Regions from separate parts of the Kribbella speibonae genome, predicted to be linked through region 2. Evidence: riboswitches for the same ligand, from Rfam matches in the RefSeq annotation. Region 2 holds a riboswitch; the other holds the start of a gene.
The links. A riboswitch is a leader RNA that binds a small molecule or an ion and turns the genes downstream of it on or off. The one in region 2 is predicted to bind S-adenosylmethionine.

Region 1 (4,410 bases), on a different contig from region 2:
ACGGATTCATCGCGGTGTTCGTCGCGGCGCTGACACTGCGCGCGGTCGAGCGAAGTCACGATTTCCATGCGGAGCTGCACGGGTTCGTCGAGCAGCTCGAGCACATCCTGACCTGGGGGATCCTGCTGCTGCTCGGGGTGGCGATCACGGCCGGTCTGCTCGCGCCGTTGACCTGGGCCGGCGCCGCGCTCGGATCGCTACTGGTGCTGGTGATTCGTCCGGTGACGGCGTGGGTCTCATTGGCCCGAACCCCGATGCGCCGCTCCGAGCGCTGGGTGACGGCCGCGTTCGGGGTCCGCGGGGTCGGGTCGGTGTTCTATCTCGCGTACGCCGGCGCCGACTTCCGCACGGACCTTCCCTGGTTGTGGGCGACTGTCGGGTTCACCGTCGTACTGAGTGTGGTTGTGCACGGCGTTGCCGCGACGCCGCTGATGCGGATGCTCGAGGACCGGCGTTCCTGAGCGCGGCGGCCGGCGGCTCGACACCGTGGCGGATCGCGGAGGCGGCGTGGATTCCGGCGGCGAACTCCTTCAGCTTCTCGATCATGCGTCCATCGTCCGAGCCTGCACGCCGCTGCAGAAGTGGCGTGAACGACGACTATCGCTAAGATTTTGACATGGCTCAGCCCACGGTTTCGGTGCTCGCGTACGACGGTATGACCGCCTTCGAGGCGGGCATCGTCATCGAGGTGTTCGGCCTGGTCTGGCCGGACATCGACCAGCCCTGGTACGAGCTGAAGGTCTGCACCGAGACGCCCGACCCGATCCGGGTGATCGGCGGTGCGACGCTCAGCAGCCCACACGGTCTCGACGAGTTCGCCGCCGCCGACACGGTCGTCGTACCGAGCGTCGCGGATCCGTGGGCCGAGACCTCTCCCGGTCTGATCGAGGCGCTCCGGCACGCGCACACACGCGGCGCCCGGATCGTGTCGATCTGCTCCGGTGCGTTCGCGCTCGCGGCCGCCGGTCTCCTCGATCACCGCCGCGCGACCACGCATTGGCGGTACGCCGACCTCCTGCGCGAGCGTTTTCCGGCGGTCCTCGTGGATCCGGAGCCGCTGTACACCGACGAGGGGGATGTGCTGACGAGCGCCGGCTGCGCGGCCGGGCTGGATCTGGCGATGCACCTGGTCCGCAAGGATCACGGTGCCGCGGTGGCGAACGCGGTCGCGCGCAGGCTGGTGATCCAGCCGTACCGGGCCGGTGGGCAGGCGCAGTACATCGAATCGCCGGTCCCGCCGGATCCCGATGACGCCTCGGTCGCCCGCAGTCTCGGCTGGGCGCTGGAGCATCTCGCCGAGCCCATCGGCGTACCCGATCTGGCCCGGCAGGCCGGGTTGTCGCCGCGGACCTACCTGCGGCACTTCGCCAAGGCGACCGGGACGACGCCGGGCAAGTGGCTGATCGCGCAGCGCGTGCAGGCGGCGCTGACGATGCTGGAGAGCGGGGACGCGCCGGTGGAGGAGATCGCGCTGGCGGCCGGTTTCGCCACGCCGGTCACCCTGCGGCACCACTTCGGCAAGCAGTTGCACACGTCGCCCTCGGCGTATCGCCGGACCTTCCGGGAGCGGCAGCGAGGCTGAGATCGCCTGTCTCGAATGATGGGATCACAAGACACAATATGGACCCGATTGGGTAATCTCGGGGGAGCTCATCCAGAGGGACTGAGGGAAACGGCCCGTTGAAGTCCCGGCAACCCTCCCCGTCGAGCCCCCGCCCGGGGCGCCTCGCGGTGGAACGGTGCCACATCCGTCCCGCCGCCGAGATCCGGTGTTCGCGGGGAAGATGAGAGGGGAACCTCACTCATGAGCCTGACCGCCGCCACCCACACGATCCGTGAAGGTGCCTTCGGCAACGGTACGCACCTGAGCTGTCGCGCCTGTGGGGCGAAGTCGCCGCTCGGCCCGTTCTACGCCTGTATGGAGTGCTTCGGTCCGCTCGAGGTCGGGTACGAGTACCCGACCATCACCCGTGAGCAGATCGAGGCCGGACCCAAGAACATCTGGCGGTACCAGCCGCTGCTGCCCGTCCCCGTGGACGTGGCCAGCTTCCCGAACACCGAGCCCGGTTACACCCGGCTCGTCGACGCGCAGAACCTGGCCCGTGAGCTCGGGCTCAAGAAGCTCTGGGTGAAGGACGACTCCGGCAACCCGACGCACTCGTTCAAGGACCGAGTGGTCGCGAGCGCGTTGAGCGCCACCCGCGAGCTGGGCATGAAGGTCTTCGCGTGCCCCTCCACCGGCAACCTGGCGAACGCGGTCGCCGCGGCCGCGGCCCGGGCCGGCATCCGCTCGGTCGTCTTCATCCCCAAGGACCTGGAACGGCCGAAGATCATCACCACCGCGGTGTACGGCGGAACACTGGTCGCGGTCGACGGCAACTACGACGACGTGAACAAGCTCGCCTCCGAGATCGCCGGTGAGGAGGAGGGCTGGGCGTTCGTGAACGTGAACGTCCGCCCGTACTACTCCGAAGGCTCCAAGACCCTCGCCTTCGAGATCGCCGAACAGCTCGGCTGGCGGATCCCGCAGCAGGTCGTGATCCCGGTCGCGTCCGGTTCGCAGCTGACCAAGATCGACAAGGGCTTCACCGAGCTCGGCAAACTCGGTCTCGTCGACGCCACCGACTACAAGATCTACGGCGCCCAGGCGACCGGCTGCTCGCCCGTCGCGCAGGCGTTCCGCGACGGCCACGACGTGGTCAAGCCGGTGAAGCCGGACACGATCGCGAAGTCGCTGGCGATCGGCAACCCGGCCGACGGTCCGTACGTGCTGGACGTCGCCCGCCGGACCGGTGGCGCGATCGAGGACGTCAGCGACGAAGAGGTCGTCGAGGGCATCCAGTTGCTGGCCCGGACCGAGGGCATCTTCGCCGAGACCGCGGGCGGGGTGACCGTCGCGACGCTGAAGAAGCTGATCGCGACCGGGCAGCTCGACCCCGAGGCCGAGACCGTCATCATCAACTCCGGCGACGGGCTGAAGACGCTCGACGCCGTGGCCGACCGGGTCGGCCCCAAGGTGACCATCCCCGCGTCGTACGACGCCTTCGTGAAGGCAGGCCTGCAGTGAGTGTGAGCGTTCGCGTCCCGACCATCCTGCGGCCCTACACCCAGGGCGTGTCCGAGGTGTCCGCCGAGGGCGCGACCCTGACCGAGGTGCTCGACTCCCTCGACGCGTCGTACCCGGGGATCAAGGGCCGCGTCCTGGACGACTCGGGCGAGCTGCGCCGGTTCGTGAACGTGTACGTCGACGACGACGACGTACGCTTCGCCGACGGCCTGCAGACCACGATCAAAGACGGCGGCCAGGTCTCGATCATCCCCGCGGTGGCCGGCGGCTGATCGCAAGGTCTCTGGAGCGCCGTCAGGAGCCTGACGGCGCTGGGCCCGGCCTCGGTGAGGCTGCTTCCGCGCGGGCCTGCCAGCGCTTGGCTTCTGCCTCCTGGCCTTGGCTCTCGAGGAAGATCGCCAGCGCGGCCATACCCACGATGTCGCCGGCTTCGGCGTAGGTACGACATACTCGCTCCGCCTCGTTCCGGTCGCCTCGGCCAACGAGCAGTTTGAGCAGTGGGGGCATACCGATCGCCACGTTCACCCGGAGACCTCTTCGGTACCAGTCCTCGGCCGTCGAGTCGTCGCCGAACCGCTGGTACATCTTGCCCAGTTCGACCATGGCTTGTCCCTCGCCGTTCTTGGCAGCCCGCTGGAACCAGTGCATCGCCTCGCCCAGTACCTCCGCCGTGTCGCCGGCCTCGTTGAGTTGTTGCCCGAGGCGCACCATCCCATCGTTGCTGCCTGCTTCCGCGGCTGCGCGGAAGCACCGGACTGCCGCTGCCTGCTCGTTCCGCCCCAGGTGCCGGATGCCGCGGTCGACCAAGGCCCTGGGCTCCCCCGCAGCAACTGCCTTGCCGAGCCAGCCTTCGGCCTCCTCCTGCAGGCCTTCATCGGAAGCAGCCAACAGCCCCAAGCAGGTCCAGCCTTCCGGGTCACCGGCGTCCGCTGCCCGTCCGTACCACGCGATGGCGGCTTCCAGGTCGCCCTGCTGCTCGAGCAACGTGCCGAGCCCGATCATGCCGCGCGTCCGTCCGCCGCGGATGGCGGTGCGATACCAGTGCTGGGCCTCGTCGGTGGCGCCGCGTCTCGTCAGGAGGTCGCCCAGTAGCTCGGCCACATGCAATTCACCGGCCTCAGCCGCCTTTCGGAACCACAACTCGGCTTCGTCGAACGCTCCCTGAATGTAGAAGAACCTACCGAGCTGGCCCATCCCCTTGGGCTGCGCCCGTCCGGCCGACTCGCGGTACCAACGCTCGGCCCGCACGCCGTTGCCCCGTTCCTCGTTGAGCCTGCCCAGCATGAGCATCGCGTCGAGGTTGCCGGCCGCCAGCGCCCGTCGATAGACGCGCTCCGCCATGG
Region 2 (4,410 bases):
CGGGCGGCTGATGCTGCACCGGGTCGGCACGCCGCAGTCCGAGGACGAGCTGGTGCTGAGCTTCCCGGACAACGACCAGTACTTCATCACGCCCGAGGTGTCCGACGACGACCGCTACCTGGTCGTCCACATCTTCGAAGGCACCGACCCGAGCACGCGGCTCTGGGTGTACTCGATCAGCTCGGACGGGCTGGGCGAGCCGGTGAAGGTCGTCGACGAGTTCGTGGACGAGATCGCGTTCGTCCGGATGTCCGGCGACCAGCTCGTCCTGCGGACCGACCGGGACGCGTCGCGCGGGCGTGTGGTGCTCTCGACGCTGGACGGGGAGTTCACCGACCTCATCCCGGAGGGAGAGTCGACACTGCAGGCAGTCCGCGGTACGGCGGACGGTCTGGCCACGCTGACGCTGGTCGACGCGCAGCCGGTGCTGACGCTCTACGCGCTCGATGGGTCCGGCCAGCGCGTCGTCGACGTACCTGGCGGGGGAGTGGTCGGCCTGAACGCCGGAGCGGAGTACGACGAGCTGTTCGTCGGGCTGTCGACGACGACCGACCCCACGCTGTCGTACGCCGTTTCGACCGGGTCAGGCGACGTACGCGCGTTGCCGGAGCTGGTCCGTGGCTCTGGGGGCTTCACGCCGCCACAGGTCACTGTCACGCGCCGCATTGCTCCTGGCCGCAACGTGCCGTACTTCCTGATCACCCGGTCCGACCTGGACTTCGAGGCGCCGCGTCCGACGCTCATGTGGGGGTACGGCGGGTTCCGCATCCCGGTCGAGGCCGACTACCGGCCCGGGTGGCCGGCCTGGCTTGCGGCAGGCGGCGTACTGGTCATCACGAACCTGCGTGGTGGTGGTGAGTACGGGTCCGAGTGGCACGACGCCGGGCGGCTCAAGAACAAGCAGAACGTGTTCGACGACTTCATCGCCGTCGCCGAACACCTGCGGGACACCGGCGTGACAACTCCGGAGCAGCTGGCCATCCACGGCCGCAGCAACGGCGGACTGCTCGTCGGCGCGGTCATGACGCAGCGGCCGGACCTCTTCGCAGTCGCGCTGCCCGGTGTGGGCGTCCTGGACATGCTGCGGTTCCACCTGTTCACCGTGGGAGCGGCGTGGGCGTCCGACTTCGGTCTGCCGGACGATCCGGAGCAGTTCGAGGACCTGCTGGCGTACTCGCCACTGCATCGCGTCAGCGACGGTACGGCGTACCCGGCAACTCTCGTGACCACAGGCGACCATGACGACCGCGTGGTTCCGTTGCACAGCCACAAGTTCATCGCGGCGCTGCAGCATGCCCAGACCGGTCCGCAGCCCGTCTTGACTCGGGTCGAGGTCAACACCGGCCATGGCTTCGGAAAGCCCGCCGCGATGATCGCGGCGGAGTGGGCGGACCTACTGGCGTTCGCTGCTCACCACGTAGGTCTCGTACCTCCTGAGCAGTAGGAGGGCTGCTTGTGGCTACCAGATCCGCGGGGCCTGAAGGTCCCGCGGGTCGTCGGCCGGCTGACAGCCGTGGGCGCTCTCCGTGTACTCCGTGCGCGGGCCGGTCGTGGCGAGCGTGCGTACGGCGCCGACGAGCCGGTCCACGTGCTCACGGGTCGTCCCGAGGCCGAGGCTGGCGCGGACCGCCGTACCGTGCTCGGGGGAGCCGGCGAGGAGGTGGCCGACCAGCGGGTGCGCGCAGAACTTGCCGTCCCGGACGCCGATGCCGTACTCGGCGCTCAGCGCCGCCGACACCAGCGTCGAGGTCAGACCGGCGACCGTGAAACAGACGGTGCCGACCCGGTCCGCGTCCTCACCGAAGATCGAGTACGTCGTGACGCCCGGGATCTGGGCGAGGCCGGTGCGCAGACGCGCCAGCACGCTGCGCTCGTGCTGCTCGATCGCGTCCCGGTGCTTGCTGATCGCGGCACAGGCACTCGCCAGCGCGATGGCGCCGATGACGTTCGGGGAGCCGCCCTCGTGCCGGGCCGGACCGGTCGTCCACACCACGGTGTCGCTGGTGACGGCGTGGGTCGCGCCGCCGCCGTGCAAGTACGGGTCGGCGGCGTCGAGCCAGTCGGCGCGGCCGATCAGCGCACCCGCGCCGTACGGCGCGTAGAGCTTGTGACCGGACAGCGCCACCCAGTCGACATCCAGGAGGGTGATGTCGACCGGGCGGTGCGGGGCGAGCTGCGCGGCGTCCAGGCAGACGCGCGCGCCGTGCGCCTTGGCCACCTTGGCGATGTCGGCGATCGGGAAGATCTCACCGGTGACGTTGGACGCGCCGGTGATCACCACGAGCCGCGGGCCCTCGGGCGCCTGGCGGAGCGCGTCGGCGACGCGGGTCACAGCCTCGGCCGGGCTCGCGGGTGCGGCGAGGCGTACGGTCCGCTCGGCCGGCCAGGGCAGCAGCGCCGCGTGGTGCTCGGACTCGAACACGATCACGGTCGCGTCCGCCGGCACTGCGCGGGCCAGCAGGTTCAAGGCGTCGGTGGTCTGCCGGGTGAAGACCACCTGGTCGTCCGCCCGGGCTCCGACGAAGGCGTGCACCTCGGCGCGCGCCCGCTCGTACCACTGGGTGGTGATCCGCGAGGCGTACCCGTTGCCGCGGTGCACCGACGCGTACGACGGCAGCGCGGCCTCGACACTGGCCCGGACGGACTCCAGACACGGCGCGCTCGCACCGTGGTCGAAGTTCGCGTAGTCGGTGACCCGCCCGTCGGCGAGCGGGACCAGGAGGTCCGAACCGACCGTGGCGGGAATGCTGCCGGTCGCGAGCCGGGCGATCGCCGGCCGCGGAGACGTCGTACTGGCCGGCTCGAGAATGGACAGGATCGACATGATGCTGCTCCCAGGGAAGTCCGCACTTGCCGAGCGGGGTATCCGCACGGCCTGGTCTTCACCCGGGGCACCCCACCGCGGAGGAGGGTTGCCGGCCAGCTAGCCGGGGCTTGTCGCTGACACTCATGACCTGCCGAGAACGGTAACGAACGGGCTACGGGCACCGCCAGTGCGTATCTCATGTGATGAGATGGCTGCACACATCGTGGGACGAGACAAGGAATTCGATGACCTGGAGAGCACCTGCCGTCGAGCGACCGGACGGCTCGCTGACCGCACCCGAAGCGGAACTGCTGCACGGCTATCTGCAGTTCTACCGCACCACACTGCTCTTCAAGTGCGCAGGGCTGACCGCTGAGCAGCTGGCCGAGCGGCCGTCGCCGCCGTCCAACCTGTCGCTGGTGGGCCTGATCAGGCATCTGACCAAGGTCGAGCGGATCTGGTTCCGCATCCACTTCGCCGACGAGCCCGCCGAGCCGCTCTTCGCGCCGGAGCTCGGCAAGGACGCGGACTTCGAGTTGATCGACCCTGCTGAGGCGCAGGCGGCGTACGACGGGCTGATCGCCGAGTGGAAGCTCTCCGACGACGCTGCGGCGGGTCACTCGCTCGACGAACGCTTCACGTTCAAGGACACGGAGTCGACGCTGCGGATGATCTACATCCACCTGATCGGGGAGTACGGCCGCCACTGCGGCCACGCCGATCTCTTACGGGAGCAACTCGACGGGACCACGGGCGCGTAACGAGACCTGCTTCGCTTCTAGGCTGCCGCCGTGCCGTTCACCCTCGCCCATCCTGCGGCCGTCCTCCCACTGGTCCGCCGGCCTCTCGTGGCGTCGGCCCTGGTCGCCGGTGCGGTGGCGCCTGACCTGCTGTACGTCGGCCCGATCTACCGGATCGCCACACAGCAGATCAACGGGAACTTCACCCTGACGCTCACCCACACGTTCACCTCAGCCTTCTGGCTCGACCCGCTGCTGGCGCTCCTGCTCCTCGCCGTCTTCGAGTTGGTCCTGAGGCGACCCCTGACGGCTCTCGCGCCACCCGCGCTCGCCGCGCGCCTACCTGCACCTGGCAGACCCCGCCTCCCCAGCGCCACGCTCCTGTTCTGGACCTTCTTGTCAGCCGTCCTGGGCGCATTGACTCACGTGGTCTGGGATTCCTTCACCCACGGCGACGGGTACTTCGTCCGCCAGTTCCCGGACGTCTTCCGTGCACAGGTCACGGGAGCCTGGGACGTGAACCGCATCCTCCAGTACGTCAGCACGGTCGGCGGCTGCCTCGTCCTCGCGATCTGGCTCTACCGCTGGTACCGCCGTACGTCGCCATCGGCAGTCACACCTGGTGTGCCCGCTTGGGTGAGATACCTCGTGCTCGGCGCCCTGGTCGTCTTCGGGGTGGTCGGTGCGGTCGTGGAACTCGGCCGGGTGGATGGTGAGCTCGCGGGCGAGACCGCCGTACGGCTGGTGCTGTCCGGCCTCGTGTCCGGCGGTCTGGCCGCGCTCGCGTGGTACGTCGTTCTGTGGCACCTGGAGCGGCTGCGACGGCGAACGCACGTGTCGTGACGCTACGGATGGGGCAGCGTG

Region 1: linked by a shared signal. The riboswitch ahead of thrC (threonine synthase) and the one ahead of E0H92_RS16000 (aminotransferase class V-fold PLP-dependent enzyme) in region 2 are both predicted to bind S-adenosylmethionine.

Annotation. Positions count from the first base shown of each region.
Region 1 covers NZ_SJKC01000003.1:113,260-117,669, forward strand. The annotation lists gene E0H92_RS21820 (cation:proton antiporter) at 1-461, shown strand, start outside; gene E0H92_RS21825 (helix-turn-helix domain-containing protein) at 617-1,582, shown strand; SAM riboswitch class I at 1,648-1,791, shown strand; gene thrC (threonine synthase) at 1,805-3,067, shown strand; gene E0H92_RS21835 (ubiquitin-like small modifier protein 1) at 3,064-3,339, shown strand; gene E0H92_RS21840 (caspase, EACC1-associated type) at 3,362-4,410, opposite strand, start outside.
Region 2 covers NZ_SJKC01000002.1:546,872-551,281, reverse strand. The annotation lists gene E0H92_RS16005 (prolyl oligopeptidase family serine peptidase) at 1-1,444, shown strand, start outside; gene E0H92_RS16000 (aminotransferase class V-fold PLP-dependent enzyme) at 1,460-2,824, opposite strand; SAM riboswitch class IV at 2,842-2,955, opposite strand; gene E0H92_RS15995 (DinB family protein) at 3,052-3,567, shown strand; gene E0H92_RS15990 (DUF4184 family protein) at 3,598-4,389, shown strand.